4 regions of the Lysinibacillus sp. GW821-FHT14F06 genome follow, and region 1 is predicted to be linked to each of the others. Evidence: riboswitches for the same ligand, from Rfam matches in the RefSeq annotation. Region 1 holds a riboswitch; each other region holds the start of a gene.
What was found. A riboswitch is a leader RNA that binds a small molecule or an ion and turns the genes downstream of it on or off. The one in region 1 is predicted to bind cobalamin.
Positions count from the first base shown of each region.

Region 2: it holds a riboswitch for cobalamin, as region 1 does, so the genes downstream of both, AC1RNS_RS04970 (hypothetical protein) here and AC1RNS_RS02620 (energy-coupling factor ABC transporter permease) in region 1, are expected to answer to the same signal.
Region 3: it holds a riboswitch for cobalamin, as region 1 does, so the genes downstream of both, cobT (nicotinate-nucleotide--dimethylbenzimidazole phosphoribosyltransferase) here and AC1RNS_RS02620 (energy-coupling factor ABC transporter permease) in region 1, are expected to answer to the same signal.
Region 4: it holds a riboswitch for cobalamin, as region 1 does, so the genes downstream of both, AC1RNS_RS09280 (ribonucleotide reductase barrel domain-containing protein) here and AC1RNS_RS02620 (energy-coupling factor ABC transporter permease) in region 1, are expected to answer to the same signal.

Region 1 is NZ_JBXAPF010000002.1:79,526-87,308, reverse strand. Features, by position in the region: gene AC1RNS_RS02665 (alpha/beta fold hydrolase) at 1-725, shown strand, start outside; gene AC1RNS_RS02660 (hypothetical protein) at 772-1,158, opposite strand; gene AC1RNS_RS02655 (sugar nucleotide-binding protein) at 1,215-1,625, opposite strand; gene AC1RNS_RS02650 (hypothetical protein) at 1,622-1,828, opposite strand; gene AC1RNS_RS02645 (glycosyltransferase) at 1,855-2,070, shown strand; gene AC1RNS_RS02640 (GNAT family N-acetyltransferase) at 2,187-2,627, shown strand; gene AC1RNS_RS02635 (energy-coupling factor ABC transporter ATP-binding protein) at 3,165-4,004, opposite strand; gene cbiQ (cobalt ECF transporter T component CbiQ) at 4,004-4,774, opposite strand; gene AC1RNS_RS02625 (energy-coupling factor ABC transporter substrate-binding protein) at 4,777-5,049, opposite strand; gene AC1RNS_RS02620 (energy-coupling factor ABC transporter permease) at 5,051-5,797, opposite strand; cobalamin riboswitch at 5,934-6,118, opposite strand; cobalamin riboswitch at 6,363-6,547, shown strand; gene AC1RNS_RS02615 ((2Fe-2S) ferredoxin domain-containing protein) at 6,690-7,061, shown strand; gene cobJ (precorrin-3B C(17)-methyltransferase) at 7,066-7,783, shown strand, end outside.
Region 2 is NZ_JBXAPF010000004.1:7,992-15,774, reverse strand. Features, by position in the region: gene AC1RNS_RS04975 (GTP-binding protein) at 140-2,080, shown strand; gene AC1RNS_RS04970 (hypothetical protein) at 2,367-3,128, opposite strand; cobalamin riboswitch at 3,374-3,557, opposite strand; gene AC1RNS_RS04965 (methyl-accepting chemotaxis protein) at 4,324-5,568, opposite strand; gene aspA (aspartate ammonia-lyase) at 5,715-7,136, opposite strand; gene AC1RNS_RS04955 (NAD(P)-dependent oxidoreductase) at 7,395-7,783, opposite strand, start outside.
Region 3 is NZ_JBXAPF010000001.1:90,728-98,510, forward strand. Features, by position in the region: gene AC1RNS_RS00390 (ABC transporter ATP-binding protein) at 1-770, shown strand, start outside; gene AC1RNS_RS00395 (hypothetical protein) at 1,450-2,718, shown strand; gene AC1RNS_RS00400 (ABC transporter ATP-binding protein) at 2,839-4,449, shown strand; cobalamin riboswitch at 4,654-4,830, shown strand; gene cobT (nicotinate-nucleotide--dimethylbenzimidazole phosphoribosyltransferase) at 4,930-5,991, shown strand; gene AC1RNS_RS00410 (trimeric intracellular cation channel family protein) at 6,091-6,696, opposite strand; gene AC1RNS_RS00415 (methionine gamma-lyase family protein) at 6,967-7,783, shown strand, end outside.
Region 4 is NZ_JBXAPF010000007.1:197,250-205,032, reverse strand. Features, by position in the region: gene AC1RNS_RS09300 (ABC transporter ATP-binding protein) at 1-17, opposite strand, end outside; gene AC1RNS_RS09295 (ribonucleotide-diphosphate reductase subunit beta) at 371-1,411, opposite strand; partial or broken gene AC1RNS_RS09290 (ribonucleotide reductase barrel domain-containing protein) at 1,424-2,335, opposite strand; gene AC1RNS_RS09285 (hypothetical protein) at 2,558-3,286, opposite strand; partial or broken gene AC1RNS_RS09280 (ribonucleotide reductase barrel domain-containing protein) at 3,428-4,729, opposite strand; cobalamin riboswitch at 4,895-5,083, opposite strand; gene AC1RNS_RS09275 (hypothetical protein) at 5,194-5,877, opposite strand; gene AC1RNS_RS09270 (ECF transporter S component) at 5,874-6,368, opposite strand; gene AC1RNS_RS09265 (bifunctional adenosylcobinamide kinase/adenosylcobinamide-phosphate guanylyltransferase) at 6,389-6,781, opposite strand; gene AC1RNS_RS09260 (histidine phosphatase family protein) at 6,730-7,329, opposite strand; gene cobS (adenosylcobinamide-GDP ribazoletransferase) at 7,302-7,783, opposite strand, start outside.

The DNA.
Region 1 (7,783 bases):
ATAATTTTATGATGTTTATTCATGGTGGAGGTGTAGGAGGATGGATGTGGGATAAACAAGTCAAATATTTTTCTAACTTTCACTGTATTGTGCCAGAATTAATAGATGATGATATTGATTTTTCAATTGAAGAGTGTGCAACGAAACTACTAAAAATAATAGAAGAAAAAGCACAGGGTAAACATGTCACAGTAATTGGTTTTTCTTTAGGTGCACAAATTATCGTAAAAATGCTAAGCTTAAATGCTCAATTGATAGATAATGCGATTATTAATAGTGCTTTAGTAATACCTTCTCCAATTACAATTAAACTGATGGGACCATTCATTACATTATCTTTTCCTTTAATAAAAAATAAATCGTTCGCAAAACTTCAAGCTAAAACATTGTATATAAATCAAGATTATTTTCACCAGTATTATCAAGATAGTTTAAAAATGAAAGTAGAAACACTTACGAATATTCTGCGAGAAAATATGTCCTTTGCAATCCCTGAAAATTTTTCTCAAGCTAGCTGTGAGATTTTGGTAACTGTTGGTGAAAAGGAAAAGGGGATCATGAGAAAATCTGCTAGACTGCTAGTCAATCGTAATCCCAATTGTAAAGGTGTGGTGCTATCTAACGTGGGTCACGGTGTATCTTTGGCAAATCCTACGTTCTTTAATCATTTTGTTGAGAATTGGATGAAGGAGGGGCGATTACCAGAAGGAAAAATTATTCATTAAAATGAACCTACATAACTTTTAAAGCTAGTAGATTCAGCAAAGTTCTTTATTTAAAATAGTGAAGGTATAAGTCTTTATGTGCCCTTATCCAATGCTTCATTTCAAAGACCATCTCTTCATAGCTAGGGACAACAAATGAAAAATCGTTTCGAGTATTGACAAGCGTTTTATCAACATTTAGATGCTGACATGGAAGGATGGTTACTTGATTGTCCTTAAAGTGTTTATTGAATAGCTGCAAAAGATCGTACTTCGAAATACTCTGATTGTTAACAAGATGATATATGCCTGTAATGCATTCAGATGTAGCATGCTCTATCGCCTTTGCTAGCGTAAGGGTAGTAACTCCTGTCCAAATCGCACCAGTATAGCCGCTTATCATGTCATGCTGTTTCATAAAGCAGTTGAAGAGTCCAATACCTTCCACCTTCATATCCGGTCCAATAATAGAATTACGCAGTGTTAAATGTTTTGTGTTTTCGATTTCTCCTAGTGCCTTCGTACGATCATAAAAGGTTTCCCCATCGCTAAGCTATTTTCCTGATACGGAGATGTCTTTCCTGAGAATACACAATCCGTGCTTAGATGAATAAGCTTTGTTTGACGATTTTCCAATAATGAAACAATGGCATGAGGTAAATAGCTATTGATATAAATACTATCTTTCTGATTCACCTCACAGGCATTATTTAACATACCAATACAATTGACGATAGCATCATAGGAATCTTCTAGTAAAAGTGACTGTAAAAAAATAGGATCTGTTATATCTCCTATCCTATTACTTCCATATGGAAAGGCAGTTCTAGAATAGGTTGTCACATCATGCCCTTGTTCACATAAATAGATGGAAATAATGTGACCAGCTATTCCAGTAGTACCAAGTACTAAATACTTCAAGGCTTTCCTCCTGTCCAATGTTGTAGTTCTTCTTGTAGGAGAGGGAGCTTTAGTAATTTTTCTTTTATTTCAGCTACTTTCATTATTTTTGTATTAGCAGAGTTGTACTCATCCGATAATGTTATTTTCGGAGAGCCTTCTTCTAAGTACTTTCCATAATTTAAATCGCGATTATCAGCAGGGATTCTATAAAAATCGCCCATATCGATGGCCTTTGTAGCCTCTTCCTTTGGGAGCTGCTGATATTACCCATCATCAACGATTCGGTACGATTTATCCAACGCATGATTGGGAAAGCGTAGCACAAACATTACAGCAAGTAACAAAACAGGAGCAATTACTAGCAGATACATGTGAACAACTCCAAGCATTTGCAAGAACAGAATTAAATTGGGAGCATATAGTGAAAAGAGTTGCTCAATATTTACAGGAAAAACCCCTCTAACGTGATATTCGCTCGAATTTGTGAAGAATTCTTTTCTTTATCCGATTATTTCCTTTATAATGAGAGCTAGATTCATATTTTTTGACAATCATGGGTAGACATAAGGGGAGAGCAGCATGAACATATTTCAAGCAACAATGAATGAATTAGAAGAGGTAGCAGTACTTTTTGATGAATACCGCCAATTCTATGGTATTGAATCAGATCAAAGCAGTGCTAAGGCATTTTTACAATTACGAATGGCCTTAAAGGAATCTATTATTTTTATAGCTGTAGAAAATGACAAGGCAGTTGGATTTACACAATTATATCCTACTTTTTCTTCCATTGCTTTACAGCGTGCATATATTTTAAATGATATATATGTGAATGAAGATGCAAGGGGCCAAGGGGTGGGCACGGCATTAATGCATAAGGTATTTCAATATTGTGAGCAGCAATCTGCTCGTTATGTCACACTTCAAACAGCCACTGATAATATTAATGCAAGAAAGCTATACGAAAATCTTCATATGAAACAAGATCAATATTGTAATTACGTAAAGTATTTTGATTAAGAAATAAGCATCTCGCCATGATAGGACGAAGATGCTTTTCTAGTTTAATTGGTGGTTTCTGAATTAAATGCAAGAAAAAACGCTAAGGTATGAAGAAAAAAGCTCGGCTCCTTCTAATAAACGCTGAGGTGCAAAGATAAAGAACTCAGATTCCCCCAAGAATCGCTCAGGTGAGAAGACAAAGAGCTCAGATTCCCCCAAGAATCGCTCAGGTGAGAAGACAAAGAGCTCAGGTTTCCTCAAGAATCGCTCAGGTGAGAAGAAAAAGAGCTCAGGTTTCCTCAAGAATCGCTCAGGTAAGAAGAAAAAGAGCTCAGGTTTCCCCAAGAAATGCTCAGGTGCGAAGGCAAAGAGCTCGGGTTTCCCCAAGAAATGCTCAGGTGAGAAGAAAAAGAGCTCGGGTCCCCTCAAGAATCGCTCAGGTGAGAAGAAAAAGAGCTCAGGTTTCCCCAAGAATCGCTCAGGTGAGAAGACAAAGAGCTCAGATTCCCAAAGAATCGCTCGGGTCCCCTCAAAAAACAGCTCAGATACAGATCCTCAAATCTGCTCAATCAGTTTCTGTAAATCATCCTTTGAACGAGGTAGCTTAATGTTTTCCTTCAATAGTTTTTTACTCTGTAAAGCAAGTGTCATTTCAAAGACCCAGGGACGTTCCAGATGGGCTCGTTGAATTAACTCCTCCTGATAAAACATCTCAACAGGGTCCCCGTTATAGATGATTTTGCCACCTTCCATAACGATAATTTGATCTGCCCATTCATAGGCTAATGGGATGTCATGGGTCGCCATTAAAATGGTACGATCCCCATTTTCTAATTTGGCTAAATACTGTAAAACTTGTGCAGCATAATAATTATCGAGTCCAGCGGTTGGCTCGTCTAATAATAAAACAGATGGTTCCATCGCTAGTACACCTGCCATGGCTACTCGTTTTTTCTGACCCACACTTAAAAAATGTATTGGTTTATCGAGTAGCGCTTCCACCTCTGTTTGTTCTACTGCCCAAGCAATTTTCTCTTCAATTTTTTCAGTTGTCCAACCGAGGTTCAAAGGTCCAAATGCAATATCCTGCTTCACTGTACCCGAAAATAGCTGATTGTCTGCATCCTGAAAAACAATGCCAACCTGTTGACGTAATTCTTTTAATGCTTTTCTGCTATACTGTAGCTCCTTGCCGCAAAAGGCTATATTTCCAGTAGTTGGCTTAAGAATCCCATTGAGGAGCTGAAATAATGTAGATTTTCCCGCTCCATTATGACCTAGTAGGGCGATTTTTTTGCCTTTCGGAATTTGGAGTGTAATATCTGTTAGTGCGTGTGTTCCATCTACATAGTCGTAAGAAAGCTGATTTAGTTCAAAGTATAAGTCTGTTGTCATTAGAAAAAACCTCCATACACGATGAGGAATAGTAAGATAGCGGCAATACCGAGCCAGTTTTTCATGCTATAGGTTGCTTTCTCCTGCCAATATACCGCTTCGCCACCACGTGCTTGCATGGCATTATTAAGCTCGCGGCTTCGTTGGAACATTTCAGCAAATAAAGCGGCGATAAGCATAGATACAGAGCGTAGCCACTGGGCAGGTGAGCGATAACCAAGTCGAGCCTGCTGAGCAAGGTGAATTTTTTGCATACTGTCTAAAAAAATAAAAATAAATCGATATGTTAATTCCACTAGCTCAACAAACAACGCAGGAATTCTACATTGTCGTAACACATGACAAATAGATTGTACGGATGTTGTTAGGATTAAAAAATATAAACAACTGACACTTCCAAGAACGATGAAAAAAAGTTGCTGTGCTGTAAATAAGCTTACATTGCCCACAAAAATTGTCCAATGTTTAAAAGAAAATGACCAGATATGTGCAGGTAGTTTGCTAGTCGCTGGTGCTATTGAAATTAAAATAGATAGTAAGCTAGATAGTAAAAAAAATCCGGGTAACAATAATAGTTTAAAATAATATTTAACAGGGATTTTAGCGCCTATAATGATAAAAGCACTCATTACAATAAATGTAATGAGTGAAATTCGTTCATCTCTCATGATAAGCGACAATAATAATAGTCCAAAGGAAAACATCATTTTTTCTAGCGGATGAACAGACGCTAGCTTATTCATATATGCATACTTATCAATGAGTAACATACTTAACCTTCTTTATGTTTACCGCGCATATAGCCGATGAAATAGCCGATGAAACCGGCACCAATAGCAGCTTGTAGTGCGAATAATAAGCTTTCAATTTCTCCACTTGGTGGTTCCCATAAGCTTTCAAACCATGGTTCGTAGTCAGCATTTATTTCACCGATTGCTGCCTCCGCTTCACCATCTGCTCCTCCGAATTCAGCACCTTTTTGTATGAAAAGTGGGATAATGGCTAATAACACAACGATTGCAAGCAGTAATAAGTTTTTTTTCATCCTAATGTGCCTCCTTTGTTGAGAAAACACGTAATGCTTTTAATTCGCTTACATTGTATTTTTTTAAGAAATTCATCACGACTACTGTTAAAATTCCTTCACTAACAGCAAGAGGAATTTGTGTTAAAGCAAAAATACCCGCAAATTTTGAGAATGAAGCCATAAAGTCACCAACCTCAGAAGGGAAAGCAAGAGCTAGCTGTACAGAAGTGACAATATATGTACCTAAATCACCAAGCATAGCAGCTAAAAATACAGCTAAAGAAAATGATAGACCCATTTTTTGAGAGCCTTTAAATACATAATAAGCAATAATTGGACCAACGACTGCCATAGAAAAGGCGTTAGCTCCTAAAGTTGTAAGCCCTCCATGTGCTAAAAGTAAAGCTTGGAATAATAATACAATCGTTCCGATTACACTCATTGCTAATGGTCCAAAAAGAACTGTGCCGAGCCCAACACCTGTTGGATGCGAGCAGCTTCCTGTTACAGACGGAATCTTTAATGCTGATAACACAAAGGCAAAGGCACCTGATAGTCCTAAAATCATTTTTGTTTCAGGGTTTGCATCAATCGTTTTGCGAATTGAACGTAATCCTAAAATAATAAATGGAATGGATACAACCCACCAAAAAATGGCCCACTCGATTGGCAAAAAGCCCTCCATTATATGCATGGCAAATGCACGATTTGGCACAAATAAAAATGCCAATAAGAAATAACTAAGCTTCCAGCCTGAGAATTTCAAAACTTCTCCTCCTCACTTATAGTTTTTGAATTAGCGTGCGAAAATAAAAAAACACTTCTCCATATTGGAAAAGTGCATAGCTAAGACAAATAGAATTCGATTCTACTAAGCCGCACACCTATCCTCGTAGGTTGAAACGTTCACATACTTTTCGGCAGGTCTCCTGGCTTTAGTTCCTCGTTTTATAGGCCTTCCCATCCGTTGGACAGTGACATTCTCTATAAAACTCCCTAGTACAGTGGCGGGACCGCGCCGGACTTGAACCGGCTTCCCTTTTAAGCGAAATGATAAGCACTTCGCACCGAAAAAAGATGAAGTTGTGAGATTTCACGACACAGTGTAACATGATTTTTCATCTTGAGGCTATCTTTTTTAGAAAAAATTTTTAAAATTGAGGTGCAATCTAGAAAATTCTGATAAAATAAAAGAGAAACTTTTCTTTTTTCTACGAATTTTTTGATGAAATTTTAATGAAAATGTCATAATTTTAGAGAGAAATATTGAAATTTTAAAATTATAAGATATGATAGAGACAGTTTTCAATTCGTGTTAAACATACAAATTTGATATAAAAACATACATAAGTGCTTGAATATTTTCAAGATAATAGGGAAATTGGTGAAAATCCGATACAGCCCCCGCTACTGTAATAGCTGATGAAATCGCAAATGCCACCTAGTGCAAACTTGGGAAGGCGCGAAAGTAAATGGAAGCTTAAGTCAGGAAACCTGCTTATGTAATCATGCATGCAAACTTTTCGGAGGGAGAAGTTGAAGCAAAGGCGAGTACCTGTAGTTTATTCGACTTTATTTGGCTTCTACAAAACCTTTACTCTTCGAATTAGAGTAAAGGTTTTTCTTTGTTCCTAAAAGTATTGAGGGGGAGAACAACGATGACTACTTGGAATTTAGAAGGGATGCAAACACATCTTTTTATTTGCAATGGCAGTAGCTGTATGAAAAAAGAAGCGGAGGAAATTACGCAAGCTATTCGTGATGAAATACAGTTACAGGCACTTGATAAAACAATACATACAACACGGACACGCTGCAATGGCAGATGTAAGGATGCGTGTGTTGTCATTGCGTATCCACAAGGAAATTGGTACCGTGTGCCAACAACAGAGCATGCAAGGGCACTTGTACAGGATTTACATCATGAGTCACTGCATGATGAACATGTCTTTACGCTTCGTGAGGGCACGTTACAGCGGACAGCACAAACAACAGCCATTAAAGGCATCGAAAAGGTGAAAGAGGGGTAACAAAATGGCGCAAAAAGGGAAGATTTTCGTGGTTGGCTTTGGGCCTGGTGATTTTAATCATATTACACATCGGGCAGTGGAGGCATTACAACAGAGTGATATGATTATAGGCTATAAAACATATGTAGAGCTTATTCAAGACTTAGTTAATGCAAAATCCATTGTTAGCACAGGTATGACGGAGGAAGTATCTCGTGCACAGGAAGCGGTACGCCAAGCGGAGGCAGGGAATATCGTATCTGTTATTTCCAGCGGTGATTCTGGTGTTTATGGCATGGCAGGATTAGTGTATGAGGTATTGATCGAGCTTGGTTGGACGGAAGCAACTGGTGTAGAGGTAGAAATTGTTCCAGGTATTTCAGCTATCAACTCATGTGCAAGTTTACTAGGTGCTCCAATTATGCATGATGCTTGTACAATCAGTTTAAGTGACCACCTAACACCTTGGAATTTAATTGCGAAGCGTGTAGAGGCAGCAGCGATGGCGGATTTTGTGATTGCGTTGTATAACCCAAAAAGTGGTCGACGTACTAGACAAATTGTGGAGGCCCAGCGCATTTTATTAGAATATCGTTCACCTGATACTCCAGTGGGGCTTGTCAAAAGCGCGTATCGTGACCGTCAGGAAGTTACAATGACAACTTTAGCAGAAATGCTAGAGCATGATATTGGGATGCTGACAACGGTTATTATCGGAAATTCATCAACGTTTTTCTATGATA
Region 2 (7,783 bases), on a different contig from region 1:
AAAATCGAGAACTATTTTACATTAATTATTTTTCATAATCATTTGATTTGGAGTACTATTATGACATATTCGTATTTCTTGAATTCAACAAAATTCTGTTACAATGAAGTAGACGGATTTATAGAAACGAGGATTATTTATGCACAAAACTATTGGAGTCCTTGCTCATGTGGATGCAGGAAAAACAACATTCTCAGAGCAATTATTATTTCATACAAAAAGTATTCAGGCTCGTGGGCGAGTGGATCATCAAGATACTTTTCTGGATAATCATGAGCTGGAGCGTCAACGTGGCATCACTATTTTTGCAGAGCAAGGCCGATTGACAATTGGCAACGATACATATACATTAATCGACACACCTGGACACGTCGACTTCTCTCCTGAAATGGAGCGTGCGATCCGTGTTATGGATTATGCCATCATTGTGATTAGCGCAGTTGAGGGGCTACAGGGGCATACTGAAACAGTCTGGCACTTATTACGTCAGTATCACATTCCAACCTTCTTTTTTATCAATAAAATTGATCGTGAAGGTGCAGCGGTGGATCATGTTATGGCACAGCTTCAAAAAGATTACTCTGAGGATGTACTACTAGTAAATGAAATGTTCCATTCGGATTATATGCCTTCTAATATAATGGAATGGCTAGCTGAACGTGATGACAATCTTTTGGATGCTTTTCTTAATGAAACATTAGATAACACTCACTGTCTTGCCCACCTCCAAGCGTTGATTAAACAGGAGAAAGCCTTTTTATGCTTTACTGGCTCTGCATTAAAAGATATGGGGATACAGGAATTCCTAGCACAGCTCCCACTGCTTACTGAAACACATTTCGATGCTGCAGCACCATTTCAAGGTGAAGTCTTTAAAATTCGACATGATGGCCATCAACGCTTAACTTTTATCAAAGCATTACAGGGAACCTTACATATTCGAGATGAATTTTCATTTGGAGACGTAACCGAAAAAGTGACGGAGATACGATTGTATAACGGACATCGTTTTGAAGCCGTACAAGAAGTTACAGCTGGTGAAATTTTTGCTGTAAAAGGGCTTAGTTTAGCAAATATTGGTGCAATCCTTGGAAGCTCCAGTAACCCACAGCCCTATGAGTTAGTGCCAACCCTGCAGGCCAAAGTACAATACGAGGGTGAACAGCATATAAAGGAAGTCTTAAAAATCTTTCGTATACTTGAAGCGGAAGAGCCGTCATTACGTGTGATTTGGCATGAAAAATTTCAAGAGATTCAAGTACATATTATGGGTGTTATCCAGCTTGAGGTACTTATCGATGTGCTAAACAAGCGTTTTTCATTAGCCATTTCATTCGGGGAACCACAGATATTATATATGGAAACAATTTCATCAACTGTTACAGGATATGGTCATTTCGAGCCTTTAAAGCACTATGCGGAAGTACATTTATTAATGGAGCCAAGTGCACGCGGTACTGGTATTACATTTGTCAATGCATGTCATACGGACGATTTATCCGTTGGGCATCAACGACTGATTGAAAAGCATTTATTCGAGCGAGAACATCATGGATTACTAACAGGCTTTCCCGTGACTGATATTTGCTTTACGCTTGTAACGGGCCGTGCTCATATTAAGCATACCGAGGGCGGCGATTTTCGCGAGGCCACATTCCGGGCATTGAGGCAAGGGCTTGAGCAAGCGGAGAATGTCCTTTTAGAGCCGTATTACCGCTTTAAGTTAAAAGCATCTACCGATTTTATCGGCCGCATGATGACTGATATTCAGCAAGCATTCGGTACATTTGACCCGCCAATTATTTCCGAAGATGATGTCGTGATTACGGGCCGTGCCCCTGTCGCGACATTTATGAGCTATAGTACAACCTTTGCGGCCTACACTAATGGTAAGGGTGTCCTTTCTCTGCAATTTGATGGCTATGATGTGTGTCATAATACGGAAGAAATTATTATGCAAGTCGGCTATGATAAGAATGCCGATCCTGAATATACATCTGCCAGTATTTTTTGTGCAAAGGGGAAAGGCTATTCCGTTCCATGGCATGAGGCACAAGCAGCAATGCATTGTATAAAATAATTCAGAAAATAGAAACAGGGCATGGGAAATTACTTCCATGTCCTGTTTCTGTACTAAGATTGTATTAATTGGTTTTGCTATTGAGAAGATATTGACTAATTTGGGTTGTATTCTCTTGGACCTGAGCAGTTCTTGGGTTGACCAGAGCGATTTGCTCTTGAACCTAAGCTGTTCTAGGGCTGATTGGAGCGGTTCTCCCTTGTACCCGAGCTATTTTTGAGCTGACCGGAGCGATATTCACTTGTACCAGAGCCGTTTCCTTTTGAATCTGAACAGTTGCTTTTTCCTATAATGCTCGTACATTTTGCCTTGTGTCTTTGAAAAGACGATAAGAAGGTTCTACAACAGCATAGCTATGTGAATTAGAAAAGTCTGTTAACACTTTGCCTGGTCTACTTTTCAAAAGTTGCAAATTATCAATTAATTGCAGCAATAGCTCATGACCATTGCCGCGTGGATGCCAGTTTAAATGATAATCATTTAGTTCCTTTACGGCTAGTAAAAAATGCTTATATTCGCGTTCTACAAAACTAATAAGTTTGCTATCCTGTGTGATTCGTGATAAATCTTCCAAATAAGTTTCATAAAAACGCATCACAATCGAGCACAATAAATCATTGACACGAGCAGCACTTAATACAGGCTTAGGCTCTACAAAAAGTCGTTCTAGATTTGGTTTGGCACGGGTTGAATCGATGCGTGTAATTAAATGATAAAGTTCGCCATCAACCTCATACACAATTGGATTTGTTGGCATATACATCATAAAGCTATTTGTTTTTGTTTTCAGGTTCTCTGTTATCTCTGCCCTTGCGAAAAGATGTCCATTAAATTCCTCATTTTGAATCCAAATAATGTCCTTGTTATATAAAATTTGATCAAATAGTCGCTGATTACTAATAAGGCTGGTTGCAAGTATTTGATCAACAAGTGATTCCACAGCCATTCTTGTTTTTGCTTGCTTGGCAACTTCAGTGCGTGGCTGCTTACAAATTTTCATATCCTCAAAGTGCGTTTCCTGTGCTGACCATACATGAATATTCGTCATAAGTGCATCCTCTTTTCGTACATATTTTCAAAACGGAAGTCATCAGTAAAAAAAGGATTTCCTTCATTTAGAGGAAACCCTTCGATTTATTGTTTTCGTTCATCACAAAAAGTCAAACAATACCCAAACCTAAATGTATGGGAATTTATCCACATACCTTTATTTAATTTGGGCGTCTGACGTACTGTGACAAACAGAGCATTCTGTTTTGTCAACATGCCACCTCCTATTCCTCGTAGGGTTATGGTGTGTACTCATAATAGGCAGGTATCCTGACTCATGATCATCGCTACTTTTCCCCTTCCCGTCGTTAAACAGTGGTATACGAAAAGTCGCTCACATTTACAGTTGCGGGACAGTGTCGGATTTGCACCGACTTCCCTTTTCAGTAAATTGCACGCAATTTACACCTATTATTACACGCTATTCAGTTGTTAAGGAATCGTGTTTACTTCACATTCCTTATAGCTTACTAGTATTAATTGTAAAGTAGTATTTTTCTAAAGTCAATTACCACAATATATAGTATATTCCTAAAAAAAATACTTTCTTCATTAAATAATTGGAAAAATGATTGTTACGATTATTGTTTGAAATTGTATGACATATATTTTCAACAAGCCATTTTATCCTATTAACTGCTTTTCAGTTGGTTCCGTATCATGATTTTGAAGCCCCTCAAAAATATTTGCATGTTTTACAAAAGAACTTTCATTTCATCCCTCCATTTTGCATTTGCATGGATATAATAATAAGCTCAAAATAGAGATACATTAAATACCTTTTAGCTTTTCATAATATTGAATATCTATAACTTACAAGCCATCAATAATCAAACACCCCACCATTTTCAGGTCTTGTCGAATGGGTAGCACATCATTCTTTATTGAGCTCATACAAAATACATGTACCTGAATATCTTTGATGATTCTTTAATTCAAATAGCTATAGGTATTGATATAAACTTCCTTGCTATTCTTCAATTCATACATGTACCCAGCAAGCCTTTGACCCTTCTCATGGTAATCTGTCCATTTCGCACCCCTTCTTCTTTTGCATAACAAAAAAGCCTCGCTTAAGCGCGGGCTTTTTATAATCTTGAAAGTGTCACAGGCAATGGGCCATTTATTTCAACATTGTACAAATGTTGTAAACTCCATAAGTTATATTTATAGTAGAATCTTCTATTACATAATTAAGCCTTAAATCGCTGTGTAAGCTGCTGTAAATTTTCTGCTTGTACACATAAATCTTGTGATACTGTATTGACCGCTTGCATGGAGGCGCTTTGCTCATCTACTGATTGTAGAACAACTTCTGTATATTGTGATAACCTATCCATACCAGAAGCAATTGTCATAACAGATTTTGTCACCTCAACAGCACTACCTGAAAGCTCCTCAGCCGTAGCAGAAATATCCTCCAGCTGACTCGTCATTTTACTTACATGTTGAGATATCGTACCAAATGACTTTGTTGCTTCATCAATAACATAGACACCCTGCTGAACATTTTTTAAATCCTCTTCAACCGATGACGCTACCTGTGCTGTATCATTTTCAATTCCAACTACTAGCTCAACAATCTGATGTGCTGAATGTTTGGATTGCTCTGCTAATTTACGAACTTCCTCTGCTACGACCGCAAAGCCTTGACCATGTTCCCCAGCCCGTGCTGCTTCAATTGCTGCATTTAATGCTAGTAAATTCGTTTGATCTGTAATGGTTGTTATCATATCAATCATTGTTTTGATATCCATCATTTTATTTGTTAACTGCTGCATTAACTGACTTGTTTTTTCAGTTGAGTTCGAGATAAATTGCATTTGATTTTTAGCCACATGTAAAATTTCTGCACCGTTACCTGCAACATCATTTGCTTCCTTTGCATGGTCAAAAACATCTTGCGTTGCTACAGTAATCCGTTCAATGCCATCTGCTGTTTCTTGCATAGCCACTGCACTTTCATTGGCTGATTGAGCTGCATGCTTAAGTCCATCTGATGTTTTTTCCATTTGAGAATCAACTTCATCAACAGCCATCGTAATTCCATTTGTACTGGCAGATAGCTCCTCTATACTCGTAGATAAGTCTGAAGAGCTATGGGCAATTTTTTGAGTGATAATTTGTAATTGTTCTTTCATCTCTATGAATGCTTTTGTTAACGCTGAAATTTCATCATTGGAATTCACTTCAATAGGAGCAGTATGCAAATTTCCCTCAGCAATTGCCTGAGCAGATGCTGCTAATTGGTTGATGGGCTTAATAATTTTATACTGTACATAGACAATATAGGAAAGTGTCATTGCAATTCCTAGTATTGTTAATATTGTGGATAACCAATCCAATGATGTAAGATTTGCTAGGTCTATGACTAATATAATAATCATAAGAACATTTAAAGCAGAAAAACCAATTATACTTCTTTTTCCTAAACTCATACTAAATTCCCCCAACTATAATAATATTCCAATGTAGTTATTATAGTTGAATTTTCCTTCGATTCACAGAAAAAAGCCCCACTATTGTAAGAAACAAGTCATATAAAAAAGCACTTTACGCTAGGCAAAGTGCTCTCTATAGTCTATTATTTCAATTTCATAATACTTGACCCTGCAATACCAGGATGTGTCATTTCATATGGATCTAAAATTAAATCCAATTGTTCAGTTGTTAGTACGCCTTCTTCTAAACAAAGTTCACGAATCGAACGACCAGAAAGAATTGCTTCACGCGCTAGACGAGCAGCCACTTCATAGCCAATATGTGGATTTACAGCCGTTAGGACACCAACACTTTTCTCCACATATTCTTTCATACGCTCTTCATTTGCTTCAATATCTTTTAAGCAGTTTTCAGTAAATGCACGGAATACATTATTCATTATGCTGATAGATTGAATTAAGTTAAATACTAACACAGGCTCCATCACGTTTAATTCTAATTGCCCTGCTTCAGATGCTAGAGAAATTGTATGATCATTACCGATTACTTGGAAGGCAACTTGATTTAAAACTTCTGGCATTACTGGATTTACCTTACCTGGCATAATTGAAGATCCTGGTTGGCGAGCTGGTAAGATAATCTCTCCTAAGCCGGCACGTGGACCAGAAGCCATTAAGCGAAGGTCATTCGCAATTTTAGACATGTTGATCATACAGATTTTTAATGCACCAGACACTTCTGTATAAGCATCCGTATTTTGTGTAGCGTCTACTAAATGAGTAGCACCTTTTAACGGTAATCCTGAAATTTCAGCAAGATGCTCATCGACAGACTTAATATAATCAGGGAACGCATTTAAACCTGTACCTACTGCTGTTGCCCCCATATTCACATCATATAGATTCGGGCGAGTTTGATGGATGCGTACAATATCACGGTTGATAACGCGGCAATAAGCTTCAAATTCTTGTCCTAATCGAATAGGTACTGCGTCTTGTAAATGAGTACGTCCCATTTTAATCACATGTGCAAATTGCTCTGCTTTTTGGTGGAATACCGCTTGCATATTATCCATTGTTAGCAGTAATTCATCTATTAAATTTAAAACAGCGATATGAATAGCTGTTGGGAAAGCATCATTTGTTGATTGGGACATATTCACATGGCTATTTGGACTGATTGATTGATAGTCCCCTTTTTCTTTCCCTAAAATTTCTAGGGCACGGTTTGCAATTACTTCATTGGCATTCATGTTGATCGATGTACCTGCACCGCCCTGAATTGGGTCTACTATAAATTCTGCATCCCATTTTCCATCAATCACTTCTTGTGCTGCTTCGACAATTGCCTCACCAATTTCTTTTGATAATAGGTGTACTTCCATATTGCCCAATGCTGCTGCTTTTTTGACAATCCCCATTGCTTTAATTAATGCAGAGTGAATTGTGTAGCCTGTAATAGGAAAGTTTTCAGTCGCACGTAGCGTTTGAATCCCATAATAAGCATTTGCTGGTAATACACGTTCACCTAAAAAATCTTTTTCTATACGTTGTGTTGACATCATTGTCGTCTCCTTTTATGCAATACTCACACTTGATAGTAGCTAATTAATGGCGGATTGTAAACAGTCATTTTTCTGTAAAATAAAAAAATCCTTTAAAAAAGTAAATTATTCGCTAAAAACCGAGCGCATTCTATACGCGCTCGGTCCATTATTCCGTATTATGATGTGAGTGTAGTAAAGAAAAGGAGCAAGTTATCAGCTACTCATAGGTACTGTTTGGTTACTATTTCTTTTCCGATAAATCCAACGCCTTCTTTATTATTTATCGGAAGTGACAGTAAAACGACTATTTATATGAGTTGGATTTTCAATTTCATCTACTACAGCTATGGCATAGTCCGCATAGCTCACATAGCTTTCACCAGCAGCATTCACCAATAAATGATCAGCACCCGCTTTGTAGCTTCCTGTTCTTGGACCTTCTGGATCAAAGAATGCTGATGGACTTAAAAATGTCCAAGTAATTGATGATTGTTGTAAATCATGTAGATTTTCACCTTGGTTTTTAGCTGTTGCATAAAACATTTCAGGAAAGTCCGGTGTATCCATTACACGTACAGTTTTTTCTGGGTCTACAAACAAGCTACCTGCTCCACCAACAACAAATAATTTTGTATCTATGCCAGTTAAAATTTCAATTAAATGAC
Region 3 (7,783 bases), on a different contig from region 1:
AAAATGGTGCAGGAAAAACAACGTTAATGGAAATCATCTCTACTTTAATTCCTTTCAATCAGGGTGAAATAGAAGTAGCCGGAATTAACTTAAAAGACAATCCTCATGAGGTTCGTAAAATGTTAGGGTACTTACCGCAAAAATTTGATTTTTTTCCAAACGTAACGGTCGAAGAAACTTTAGATTATCTATGTAGGCTAAAAGGTATACATAGAAAGGATGTACGCTCACAAGAGATTAATTTAAGACTTCAAGAGGTTAGCTTATTCAACGAACGAAAGAAAAAGGTTCAGGAACTTTCAGGTGGTATGAAGCAACGACTTGGCATTGCACAAGCATTAATAGGTGATCCTAAAATAATACTAATTGATGAACCAACTGTCGGCCTGGATCCTCATGAACGTGTATCGTTTCGAAATTTAATTAACAGTATAAGTCGAAATAAAATTATTTTACTGTCTACACATATTGTGCAGGATATCTCCTCAACCTGTAAGAGACTTATGATTCTCCAAAAAGGAAAAATCAATTATATAGGTGATACAGCTCAACTTATTCAACAGGTTCAGGGGAAGGTTTGGCTTCATCGCACAAAAAGTAGCCCTGATGAAATTATTCAATCCAAGTTGTTTGTATCCCTGCAAGAAAGAGAGCACGATATTGAAATACGATATATTGCAGATGAACCTATTCCAGGAAGTGCTGTAACAGCTCCTACATTAGAGGATGCGTATATTTTTATCAATAGAAAAGAGCAAACGATGCTATGAATGAACTAATCGTATTATTAAATTTTGAGTTTAAAAGACTAATAAAAAGTCTAGCAATCATTATTAGTTTAGTAATTTTTATATTTGTAGTACCGATAATGGTTATATATTTAAATTCGTTGGATGAAGTTCAAGGGAATTGGTACGCAGCTCTTCAAATACAAATGATTTTTCTTATTATACTTATTCCAAGCGTAGTTTCATATGTATGGAAAGGTTACTTACATACATTTGAGCGAAATGTTATTTTGCTTAAACTAAACAATAAGCCTATGTATATATTAGCCAAAATGATGGCCATCATATTGTTAATTTATATTGTGATTTTAATTTTTTATATTGTTTTATTTGGCTATTTTAAAGGAATGATTTCAATAACATTAATGTTCATTACTCTTTTTCAAGTAATGAGTACGGTTTTATACTGTGTAGCATTTAATTTTTTAATCGCCTTTTTTTTAAAGCGCACAATCTATCTTCACATTATAACAATATTGTATTTATTACTTAGTATACAATTTATTAATTCACCCTTTTTATCTATCTGGTTTAATCCAGATTTACTTGAGACACAGTTGGTAAACCTTGTGTTTAATTTAAAAAGAATAGTTTTTTTATGTCTGGGAGTTTTTTTTATCGTTTTTAGCGTCTATCTTTTTGACAGAAGGATGAAAGAAATATGAAAGATATAAGCTTATTTTGGTCTAAGGTTATCGTTCGTAATGATTATCTCTTCACTTATTATGCGTTAGTATTAGCCTTGTTCATTTCACAATTTTTCTTTACTGTAAATGATGCACAAGCGATGATTCCTTTATATGGTATTTTTTCAGCCGTAATGACAATACAAATTATTTCATTGCATCAGCGTTATCAAATGGACAAAATCTTTTTAATTTCAATATTTACTACAAGAAAAATAATTTTGTGGCAATGGATATTAGGTTTTGTACTGACTTCACCGGCATTTATATTACTTGGATTTTTCGAGAAATATGTTTATGTTGATACACCTATTATTAATATTTTAGTTGTAATTATTATATTTCATATATTTACAATATCTATTCCATTTTTAGTAGCTACATTCTTTTCAAATCAATATGCCTCTATTTTAATACTTGTTGTGATTTATTTTGTATTAATGTTAATGCATGGCTATAAATTGGAGATAATTCAATATATTGCACCTACGCTTAACTTTATGTATCCAGATAATCTACATTATTTAAATTTTGTGGGTGTTTTATTTCTTTGTATTTGCTCTATGGCAGCGGCGGTTTGTTTTAGTAAAAGGCCAACATTAAAAAAAGACAAGTATTTCTTTGCTAGCTTAGCCAGTTGTTCAATTTTAGCAATAATTTGTTTACATTTGTATGAAGAATTCAAAGAGAACGAGCTAATGAGTCAGCCCTATGAGAGTTATGTATTCAATGAAATTACTGTTCAATATAAAGGAGTAAGTCAAAAACGAGCTGATCGATTTTCTGCTATCTATTCAGACCTTACCCAACAAATGGCACAGTTCGGAATAAAAAATCCTTATCAAAAAATTAGTATTACTAAAGACTTTAATTTACCAATTAATAGAGAAGTCGGAAATATTATAAGCATTAATGGAAAGACAATTGAAATACGTCCATATTCTAATAAATTTTTTGAATTTAATTATGGCTATAATATTATAGAAGATTTACTAAATATTTTAATGAACGAAACTTGGAAGACAGAGAAACAGACGGTATGTTATGAGTTGTTAAAAAAAATTATTGAACAGAAAGTTATTCTAAATAATAACAGTGATTTATTTAGTGAAGCAAAGCTGAAAACAATGAAAAATGAACAATTTCATACAACTACAGAATCATATATGACAGATTATCTTACTATTTTGAAAGAAAAACCTCAAGATGCTTATTCGTTTATCATAAAGTTGGAGGATCAATAAATTGATAAGAAGATTAGGAGGCAAATAACATAATACATGAAGGTATTACTGGAGGTATTTAAATATACAGGTCCATATAACAGGAAATTAGTATTTATAAATACTATAATGTGCGTTTCGATGGGTTTAAACATAATACATCCTTTAATATTTGGTAGGTTTATAGATTATGTAACAAATAAGGAAGTAAGTAACGCATTAAAAATCATCCTATTTATTGCAATATTATTTTTAATTAATTTAGGCATTAAATTTATTCAGAAATATTATTTAGCGAAATTAATTGCTAACATTCAAATAGATGTTAAATTGAAAATGGTTAAACGAATTATGGCTAAGGATATGGATGATTATCAATTAATTCCTAAAGGCGAAATGATGAATAAAATTGAAAACGATACAAAAGCTTTTTCAAATGTTCTTTCAGAGTTACTAAATATTTTCATCGATTGTATTAGTATTCTAGTTGTGTTTATAATTTTACTAAATATCAATTTATTGTTAGTTTCGATTCTATTTATCACATGTCCATTAACATTATTTATCTTTAAATTTTATGGCAAAAAAATACGGGAAAAGGACATTAGTGTAAAGCAAAGTTTAGATCATTATCTAACATACTTAGGAGAGTTACTGTCATCTTTTAAATTGTTTAAACTATTAAATAATGAAGCTGAGGGAGTAAATAGATATTCTCAAAAAAATGATTTAGTCTATAAACTATCGCTTGAAAAAATGTTGTTAAATATTAAATCCGGGACAATAATAGAATTCATAAATTATATAAGCTATTTGTTGATTCTTATTTTAGGCGTCTATCTTATTTATAAAGAAGATTTGACTATAGGTATTTTAATTGCCTTTACTTCTTATTCAAATAATTTTAACCAGTCATTTTTAAGATTTGGACAACTAAATACCTTTTTTCAAGAAGCCATAGTATCCATAAATAGAGTTAAAAATCTACTAGATGTGCCTGCTGAAACAAAATGTGATGTAAACAATATGTCTAGTCATATGACGATACCTTCATTTGAGGAAGGTAGGATGGTGTTACGTAACGTATGTTATGAATATTCTAATGAATTTTCACCAATTTTTAAAAATATTAATATTGCAATACCTTTAAAAAAAATCGTTCTTTTTAAAGGTGTGAGCGGATCAGGAAAGACAACTTTGTTAAACATACTTTCAGGGTTATATGTAGGTTACACAGGGGAAATATTAATAAATCAATATAATGTGAAAAATATTCCTCACCATATCTATAAGAAAAAAATATGTCTAGTCTCTCAAAATCATTTTTTACTAACTGGAACTATCAAAGAGAATTTACTTTTAGCAAATCCAGATGCTACTAATGAAGATTTAATAAAAGTATGCAAGCTAGTAAATATATATGATTTTATAACGTCTTTGGAGAATAATTTTGATACATTAATTGGACATAATGGACTTGATCTTTCTACTGGACAACAGCAGAGGCTTTCTATAGCGAGATCACTTTTAAGGGATGCCGAAATATATTTGTTTGATGAAATTACAGCTTCATTAGATAAAGAAAATCAGAGCATTATAGAATCTCTACTCATATATTTAAACAAAGTAAAGGGAAAAACCATTGTATTGGTGACACACGATTCAATGATAAAAAATGCAGCTGATTTAACATTTGAAGTTAAGAATGGTCAGATTCACCAAATTCAATCTGGTCTTTTTCCAACTTTCTAGATTATTTATCTTTATTCAGCAAATGTTTTTGTATCGAAAGCATAGCGGCAGATGTTTTATGCGCGTAAGCGTAGCGACAGCGGCAGATACAGAAGACTTCCACCTCTACAGGCGCAAATACGCCAAGGCGAAATTGATACAAAAGTGTAATAAAGATAATGCTGTCATATTGACACCCAAAAAACTTTACAGTAAATTAAAAGAAATTGCATAATAGCATTGGGTGCCCATTATGGGAGAATAGGGAATAAAGTGTAAGTCTTTAGCGGTCCCACCACTGTAAAAGGGAGTTTCATAGAGTATGCCACTAGCATGGTGCTGGGAAGGTTCTATGAAATGTTGAAATTGAGCCAGGAGACCTGCCTAATTGCTTCGATTATATAGACGATGGAAAAGTCTGTAGTTTATTTGTGATGAATAAACTACAGGCTTTTTATTTTTTCTCTAAAGCTCAATGTAAAATAGAAAGGGGAATGATTCATGCAATTATTACAACAAACCATTGAAAGTATTCAACATGTAGACAGTCATATGATGAAGAAAGCGAGAGAGCGTATAGATGCTCTTAGTAAGCCACCTGGAAGTTTGGGAAAACTAGAATCTCTTGCAGTACAATTAGCTGGTATTACAGGAGAAATGTTTCCAAAGATAGATAACAAAGCAATTATTGTCTGTGCTGCAGATCACGGTGTTTGTGAGGAGGATGTAACTTCTAATCCACAAAAGGTAACCTTTTTACAAACAATGAATTTTCCAAAAGGGCTTACGGGTGTTTGTGCTATCGCCAACATAACCAATGCAAAAATCGTAACAGTTGACGTTGGTGTAAAAGAAGATTTACCACTTGATGCTGGGGTCATTTTAAAGAAAATTAAATATGGAACAGACAATATGGCAAAGGGTCCAGCTATGTCAAGAGAAGAAGCTATTCAATCCATCGAAGTAGGTATTGCAGTTGCAACGAGTGAAATAAGTAACGGAGTCGATATTCTTGGTACTGGAGAAATGGGTATTGGGAATACTACACCAAGTGCGGCTATCCTATCCGTGCTTCAAGCCTGTCATCCAAATGTAGTAACGGGAATGGGCGCAGGTGTTGGCGCAGGAGGAATTGCGCATAAGGTGGAGGTTATTCAAAATGCCATTGCATTAAACAAACCAAATCGCCACGATCCTATTGATATTCTTGCAAAAGTTGGTGGCTTAGAAATAGGTGCTATGGCTGGAATTGTACTTGCAGCTGCAGCAAATCGCAAGCCTGTTGTTATAGATGGCTTTATTTCTACGATTGCTGCCCTCATTGCCTTTGAGCTTGAGCCAAAAGTAAAGGACTACATTATTCCTTCACATGCCTCAGAAGAACCAGGTGCTAAAATAGCAGCCAAGTTGTTAGGGATAGAACCAATGCTGCATATGAATATGCGTTTAGGAGAGGGCTCTGGTGCAGCTTTAGCCTTTCCAATTTTAGATGCAGCATGCTCCATGATGAAAAACATGGCTACACTTGAGGAATCTGTAGTGCTAGTAGAATCGAATGAATAGGTGAAAAAATATACGCTTAAGGCATTTCTTTGTAGTACCAAAAAGTATAACAAGTCCATATATTGGAACTATTTGGGCTTGTTACTATTCATAAAATGGTTATGCTCGATTCAGCTTTCGTAAAGGCAAACGCCATTTCTTCATATAGGAAAGAATTCTTAGCACTGTAATCATACCAAATAATCCATATAAAAAGAGGTCGCCTGTTAATACTTCTAGACCAATCACGAGTCCTGCTAGAGCTGCCCAAACACCATAAATTTCATCACGTAATACAAGGGGCTTGCGTCTTGCTAATAGATCTCGAACAATCCCACCTCCTGAACCAGTTAAGACAGCAGCTACAATAACTGCACTAATTGGCATGTCGAGCTTTACAGCATAGAGTGCGCCCTGAATAGCGAATGCAGATAAGCCAATTGCATCTGTGAAGTTTCCCCATCGATGCCAATGCTGAATTAGATGATGTGGAAAAATAAAAAATATAGTAATCGCCGCAAGCGCAATTTGGAACATCATATCCTGTCCCCATAACGTTGTAACAGGTAAGCCAATAAGCAAGTTACGAATTGCTCCACCCCCAAAGGCAGTGACAATACCGAGTATATAAACACCGAATAAATCGTATTCTTCCTCCATCGCGATAATTGCCCCAGAAATAGCAAAGGCAATTGTTCCAATAATACTAAAAACCTCCCAAGCCATCCCTTTTCACCCCTTCTGAAAAATAATGTACTTTCTCATTAAAGTTAAAGAATTCTATTAAATGTAACAGAATCTATGAATTTTGTAGTCGAAATATCGAAAATAATGAAAGAAGTCCGCACATTAGCTTAGCGCATATTACGAGTAGAAACAATAGGCAAGTTTTGCAGACACATCTACAAATTGTTAAGATGAGATAGGAGTAAAGTGAAAACTTCAATTTGTGGGTATGGTGCCCACAATTGAACAAATGTGAATGGAGAAGAATGAATGACTTTTACAACGAATTTAACAACAGAAACGTTAGCATTAGCTACCGAAATAGAGGAGAAGGTTTACCCGTTTCATAGGAAGGTAGACGATATGGCGTTCTTTAATCAACAAAAGGTGCTTGCAGCTTTTAGGAAGCATCAAGTTAGTGACTATCATTTACATCCTTCTAATGGATATGGTTATGATGATGAGGGGCGTGACAATTTAGAGCGTGTTTATGCAGAGGTTTTTGGAGCGGAGGCTGCCATCGTACGTCCACAGATTATTTCGGGGACACATGCCATTACGCTTAGTCTATTCGGAGTGCTGCGACCAGGTGATGAATTGCTGTATATTTCAGGTCAGCCATACGATACATTACAATCCATAGTAGATGGCGGTGACAAGGATACTGGTTCATTAAAGGATTATAAAATCAGTTATCATCATGTGGATTTAATGGCTAATCAAAAGATTGATTGGGACGGTGTAGCGGCTGCTATTACAGAGAATACAAAAATGATTGCTATTCAACGTTCAAAGGGCTATGCAACACGACCATCCTTTACTATTGCAGAAATTGCTGATATGTGCGTGAAAGTCCGTGAATTAGCACCGCAGGCTATTATCTTTGTCGACAATTGCTATGGTGAATTTGTGGAGGATCAGGAACCGACAGAGGTAGGGGCAGATTTAATGGCAGGCTCTCTGATTAAAAACCCAGGGGGAGGATTGGCGAAAATTGGAGGCTATATTGCTGGTCGCGCTGATTTAGTTGAAAAATGTGCCTTTCGTATGACGTCACCTGGTATTGGCGCTGAAGCAGGTGCAACAT
Region 4 (7,783 bases), on a different contig from region 1:
TGTTTAATTGCCTGCATTCCTTCGTCTCCGTTCCTCTGTTAAATCATTCGTTTTTCATTATAACTAAAAATCCATACCCAATTGATAGAAATTTTCGAGTCACGTATTGATGTAGTGTACAATCAACCAGAAGTTTAGTTCTAGCCGTATATCCCTATGTATAATTGATTCACTGTCTAATCGTTAGCCTCTCCTACTATCCGATCGCCGCTGCTTTGCTTGGGTGGCAATCAACCGCTCTTTCATTCAACTTCAGACTAATAAGAGCTTCTTTCTGCACACAATTGTATACAAAAGTATACAAAACGTCAATATCAACCTAATCTCTACCTAAAAAAGCCACGCAAGCTATTGCTCACGTGGTTTCATTTTATAAATCATCAAAGCCATTATCTTCTACATTAACTTTTACATATTGACGGGATCGTTGCTCAAAGAAATCCGTTTTGCCTAAATCCACATCTTCATACGCCTTAATCCATTTTAATGGGTTCTTACGATAGCCCTCAAACGGACGATCAACACCGAGCTGATTACAGCGTACATTGGCATAGAAATGCACATAATCGTGAACATCCTCCACATCAAGGCCCTCAATTTTATCACCAATGACCTCATTGGCCCAATCAATTTCAAGCTGAACTGCTTCTCGGAAGATATCCTGTACACGAGCATTGCGCTCAGGTGTATCGTATTCTGGATATTCCTCTAATAGCTCCTGATAAATTTTCACAAATAAATCGACATGGAGTTGCTCGTCACGATTAATATAATTAATCATCGTGGACGTTGCAACCATTTTTTGATTACGTGCTAAATGATAGAAGAATGCAAAGCCCGAATAGAAAAATAGTCCTTCTAAAATAACATCATAGACAATCGCTTCTAACATATTTTCAACTGTTGGTTCTTCTGAAAAAGCACGGTAGCCCTTAATGACAAAATCATTACGGCGTTCAAGAACGGGTTCTGTTCGCCAAAAATCAAATGTTCGATCCTGCTCGTCTTTGTTGACTAGACTGGATAGTACATATGAATAGGAATGGTTATGAATAACCTCCTGCTGTGCCAAAATAATCATCAGGGCATTTAAGCTTGAATCCGTTAAATAGTCGGCAACTTTGCCTGCAAAATCAGTTTGAACACTATCTAAAAGGGCTAATAGTCCAATAATTTTCAAAAATGATTCTTGCTCATCTTTTGTAAGCTCTGGAAAATGCTTGACATCATTGCTCATATTAATTTCAAAGGGTGTCCAGAAGTTGCCTAGCATTTTTTTATATTTCGGATAGGCCCAGCTAAAGCGCACATCATCCCAATTTAAAATATTGGAGGAACGGCCGTTTACTATCCCTGTGGAACGGTTCGGTGCCTCTTTATCCATAATTTGTCGTTTCGTAATTGTTGTCATTATTTTATCCTCCTAGCTTGCACAAGACTCACATTCTAATAATTCTACAGATGTTGAGCGTACATAATAGGTCGTTTTCACACCACTGGCCCAAGCATTCATATGCAGTGCAAGCAAATCCTTCGCCTTAATCGTATTTTGTACATATAAATTAAGTGAAATGCCTTGGTCGATATGGCGTGCACGTGCTGCATTTTGCTTAATTGTCCAATTTTGATCGATGAAATAGGCAGATTTATAGTACCAAGTTGTTACTGGTGATAAATCAGGCACTGTGACTGGAATTTTGTAATCCTTTTTCTCTTCTGAATAGCTCTTTTGGAAAATCGGATCAATCGTTGCTGTACTGCCCGCTAAAATTGATGTTGATGAATTTGGAGCAACCGCCATAACATAGCCATTGCGCATACCTTCTTTCGCCACAGCCTCACGTAAAGCATTCCACTTGTCACTGTTATAGTCACGCTTTTCAAAGTAGGCACCAGTTTGCCAATCAGAACCTTCAAATAAAGGATATGCGCCTTTTTCACTTGCTAATGCGGTAGAAGCACGAATCGTTAAGTAGGCAATTTCTTCATATAGCTTGTCCGCAAATTCTACCGCTTCTTCAGATTCCCACTGTATTTCCTTCAGCGCTAATAGATGGTGCCAGCCAAATGTGCCAAGCCCAATACCACGATAGCGTAAGTTTGTGCGTTCTGCTTGCTTCACAGGAATAGTATTTAAGGCAATAACGTTATCTAACATACGTACTTGAATTGGAATTAAACGTTCTAATACATTGGCAGGTACAGCTTTTCCTAGATTAATAGAGGACAAGTTACAAACCACAAAATCTCCAGGCTTGCGACGAGTCACGATGACATCATCTTCTAGTGTGATGGATTCAAATTCAGTGGGTGACATATTTTGGAATATTTCGGTCCTTTTCTTCAACTAGGTTCGCTAAACCTAATCCGTTCCTTTAAGAACTGCTGCATATCACTATGCAGAGGAGACTATATCATCATCCTCAGCTCTACCTGTAGGATGCTCCGCTTTTCCCTTTATGAATTATCCCTTTAGTGGGCCTCGCTTGAGGGGTACTCTACTCGCTTCTTCACTCATATTTTTCAATGAGCTATGCTTTCGATAGTCGTTAGGCTTTTACTTTTGATTTAGTAAAATATGGTCAGGGAAATTTTGAGAATTCATTCTGTATCTCATTGCATGTGTTGAAATACCATAATGCTTAGCAGCTTCTGTTATGGAATCAAATACTTGATTTCCCACTTTGCAAGGGTAGCCATTAATTTTAAGTTCCTTTTTCGGCATTACTCGTTTATACGCTGGAAAATTATCTGAATTTAGTCTGTAATTGATTGTACTAATTCCTATTTTTAATTGATCTGAAGCAGATGTCACAGATTCATAATGAACATCATCAATGATGATATGTTTTGAGTTGGCTTTTTTCACTGATTCAATCATTTTATTCGTTTTAGGTTTTCCAAATTGATGATTGCCTTCACCAGTCATTTGCTTAACTCTCTGTTTCCTAATTGCCTCTTTATTTGGATGAAAAGTAAAGATATCTCCACCAATTGACGTAATCTTAATGTTGTAATATTCAGTAGAGTTGACAACATCAAAATAATTCAAATAATATTCTTCCAATTCATTTAATTCTTCCTCGGAATAAGCATTACAAATAATTTTTCTCTCAAAATTTTCTTTACCATATTTTTTAATGGCTCTTTTCAAATATACTCCTGATCCTAAATAATTTTCCCAGTTATTTACGCGACCATATATACATTTTCCAATATACTTTTTACCATTTATTTTATTTGTCGTTACATAAATGAACCCATATTCTTTAGAAATAACAACCACTCCTAAAAACGAATATTTGTTCTGTTGTATAAAACTCCAAATATTTAATCAAAAGATTTAGCACGGTGGGTTATCACTGAGTGACTTTCCCCGTTTAACGGAGTTTTCGACAATCATTTCTGATTGAAGGTGCTACAATTAACACAAATTTGAACTATAAATCATTCCTTCATGCTTATTCGGATTCATGCGGTTCACTTCATCTCGATAGAACATGAAAGGTACGCCTGTTTCTAACTGTGAGCGCATAATTCGCTTCATAATATCGATGGCAGGGACGACTTCACGGCTTAATAATGGGTTAGCGATACATTCGGCATATTTCGTTCGGAAGGATCCATTGCCTTTCGTTTCATCATAGAAATCCTCTAATGAGAAGCCCATCACCTCACGTACTTCGTGTGGGTCAAATAAGTGCCAATCTTCACGTGCTTCCACTGCTTCCATAAATACATCTGGTAAGCACAGTCCTGTGAAAATATCATGCGCACGTAAACGCTCATCCCCATTATTTAAACGTAAATCTAAAAATGTAAAAACATCCTTATGCCAAACATCTAAATAGACAGCGATGGCCCCTTGACGTTGGCCTAGCTGATCAACAGAGACGGCTGTGTTATTTAATTGCTTAATCCATGGTAGTACCCCACTTGAGGCACCCTTGAAGCCTTTAATGGACGAGCCGCGGCTACGGATTTTGCCCATATATACACCGATACCACCGCCGTATTTAGAAAGTGTTGCCACATCTGTATTCGTATCGTAAATACTTTGTAAGCTGTCATCCACTGTATCAATAAAACAACTCGACAGCTGACCATGTGTCTTCCCTGCGTTTGATAATGTGGGTGTTGCCACTGTCATATATAAATTACTCATCGCCCAGTAAGCTTCTCGAACTTTTTCAAGACGATTTTCTGTTTCATCCTGCATTAATGTCATGGCGATGACCATCCAGCGTTCTTGTGGAAGCTCTACTGGTGTTTTAGTATAATCACGCACCACATAGCGATCCATTAATGTCTTTAAGCCAATATACGTAAACAACTCATCTCGGCTAGGCTCTAAATAGCTTGCTAATTCCTGAAGCTCATGCTCACTATATTTTGTTGTTAAGCTTTTATGATACAAGCCAGCTTCTGTATAACGTGCTAATTGTGCTGGGAAAACCTGATAAACATCCTTTGGTGAAACACCACGGCGCATCGCAAATTGATCGTATAATTTTTCTAAATAGATGTGCGCGGCTACAAATGTCCAGTATGGCTCCTCCTCGTCAATCAGACTAAGTGTTTGAAGAATCATTGCATCTGCCCATGCCTCAAATGTGGCATTATCATTTTTTCGCAGCCAACGATCCGATAACCTGACAAAGCTTTCAAGCTCATCTTCCGTGTAGCTTTTCATTAACTTAGTCATTTGCTGCTCGATTTGAATTGTCATTGTACATATTCTCTCCTTTTCTATCTCCAGACAACACAAAAAGCGATCATGCAACATCTTATCGGTTACATGATCGCTGTAAAATCAGAAATGGAAATGAAGGACAGGCACACAAAGAAGTGTGCAAATCTCTCGCCTCCACTTCTCAACCCCCGAAGAATGTGTTGCTGTCTTGAACAATGCGGCAGGTCTCCTGGCTCATGCCTCTTTCAAATAATCACCTTCCCGTTTTAAAACAGTGGCCTCTTGATCATTTGTCAGCACTTACAGTTGCGGGGACAGCTTCGGCTAAAGATGACTCTTGCTCCGAATTCCCTTTTAAACCATATTGGTACCGCTTGTCCAAAATACTATATATTGTGTTTTAACTCCTAAACAAATCTAACATATTGTGTTTAGTGTTGCAATAGGTGTTTCGCCCCTTGCAAGTTTTAAAGCGTTACTTTTTCTCGAAGCAAGCCCAATTACAATGCAGTTTTACGTAGTTTTTCAAAATTTCTAGAAAAAATTTTTTGTGCCAGTTGCTCTTTTTCTGAATGTATCCCAAGTAATACCACTGTACTAGGCCCAGCACTTTTCTCAATATTTAAGTCACTTTCAACATGTATGCTGCCAAAAAGTCGAGTAAATTCTGCTTGCAGGCCCTTTGATCCGACTGGCCAAACTTGCTGAACGATATCCTCATTCCATGCACGATAAATAGCTTGAAGCTGTGCAACATCCTCGGGCTGCGCAAGGACTTCGTTTCCTACAAGTGGCAGTCCATACGTATACCAACAAAGATGCTCAAGTTCATTGGATGTACGTTTTTGCGGCTCGCCAAGCATTGTAACTGATAAAGCCGATTGTAAAGTTGGCATATTGGATTCCGTACTACCATCTATCTGCGGGCATATTAGACCAGCCTCCTCAAAAACCTGCTGTATGCCAGCTACATAACTAGACCATGCAGTATCTCCAGAAAAATTTGCTAATATAATATGCTTAGGTAAAGCATTTGCTGTAAGCTGCTCTAAAAAGGTAACACGTGCTGTAAAGTAAGCCGTGAGTTTATTTGAAGCGGACACAATATCTTGTGGCTTTTCACCAATTGCTGCAGCATTATCTGTAGTTGCAATAAGCCCACCTATGTTAACTGCATTTCTCAATGTACTCGCCCGTCCTTACGTAGAAACACCTTAGAGAGTATTGGCATGACAATTGCAACAATAACTAGATTAATAAGAGTTGCCAACGGAAGACTAGTTAGCGACGCCCAATAGAATGCTGGACTTATAATAAAGTAAAATGGTAATGGTGCTACCACACCATTAAAAAAAAGTGCCACAGGCCATTTCCAGAAATGCATACCTTTTTTATGCATCATTCCAAAAATCCAGACAACGATAAACATTTCTGCTGCGATAATTATATGTAATGGTCCGAATGGGAATCCAGTCGTTAAGGCTGTAATAAAATGCCCAATGCCCCCTGCAACTCCTGCGAATACTGGCGATAAAAATACGACACTTAAAAATGCAGGGGCAGAGTCCAACGCAGCAGTCGATATAATTGCTGGAATTTTAATCATCGCTCCAACAGCACAAATGGCAGCTACCATAGCAGTGAACGTCAACTTCGTCAATCTTTGTCGATTCATTCCATTTCCTCTTTTCTGTCTTATTTAATTTGCTCTGCGATACCGTACCAAATGCGCACGACACGTTCTGCTTTAGCAAATAAAGCTTGATACAAGCGCCCACAAGTATCACGTAGTAATCTTGTCTGCTTTTCCATCGGCACAACCCCGCGCCCCATATCAGTAACTACGATATACAATGTCCTATTTTCTTCTAGAGCCTGTAGTCTTGTTAACATGGTTTTGACAAGATTCTCATCCTCCTCAAGATTTTGTGTAACAAGCCACTTTTCCAAGCCTTTTATAACTAATACATCACACACAGGGATAGATTTAGGCAGATAACCATCAACTAACACCACCTCTTGATCTCCAAGCAATGTCATAACATAGTCGGTTTTTCCATTATAGGCGCCTCCGATAAAGACATGCATCTATTTCCCTCCTCCCAAGCTTTCCTTGAAAATGTTAAGGTAAACAATTTATCATGTGGTACATTGTACGACCAAAAGGACTGCTCCATTGGGGCAAATTCTACAAGCAATGCTCGAATAACGCCACCATGTGCGACAACATAATAGTCATCTTCATCCTTTGGTAGTGCAGAAAAACCATCCTTCACACGTTGACAAAATGCAGCAAAGCCTTCCCCATTCGGTGGAGGAGACGAAACAGGATCATCTAACCATGCACAATACCGACGATCAGATTTTAACTCCTCATATGTTTTTCCTTCAAACTCCCCAAAATTGGACTCTCGAAATCGCCAATCAGCTATGTAAGCAGCATTCGGAAAATAATGAGCAGCCGTTTCTCTACAACGTCGTAAATCACTGCCATATACTTTCATAGCATTTTTATCTACTATTGGTAGTCTAGATGTATCAGCTAATGATGAGTCCGTCCAGCCAAGATAACGCTTTTCCAAATTTTCTTTTGTTGGTGCATGCCTCATTAAACGCACAATAACAGTGTTACCCACAATACAACCTCCATTCCCTCAATGGAAGCGCCAAGTAAATCACCAGAAACGCCGCCAAAGTTGCGTAGTGTAAATTGCCGAAAAACCACAAGAGCCATAGCTAAAACCGCTAGAAGCACTATTGGTACAAATGTAAAGCCTACAATAAGGAAGATGATTGTATAGGCTACAATTAATGAGACAAGCATGAAACCAACTAGTACATGTTGCTTAATATGGGATTTAAAAAAGTAGGCAAGCCCTTTTTCTTTTGAACATTTCAGTGACATAAAATAAAAGCTCATTCCTACTCTCGTTAATAATGGAACAAAAATAAGCATCCAGAGTGCGAACTTATGCTGTACGAATAATTCATGCAGTATCACAAATTTTCCAAGCACTAAAAATAACACAGAAAGTACACCAAATGCACCCACACGCGGATCATCCAAAATTTCAAGCCGCTTCTCACGAT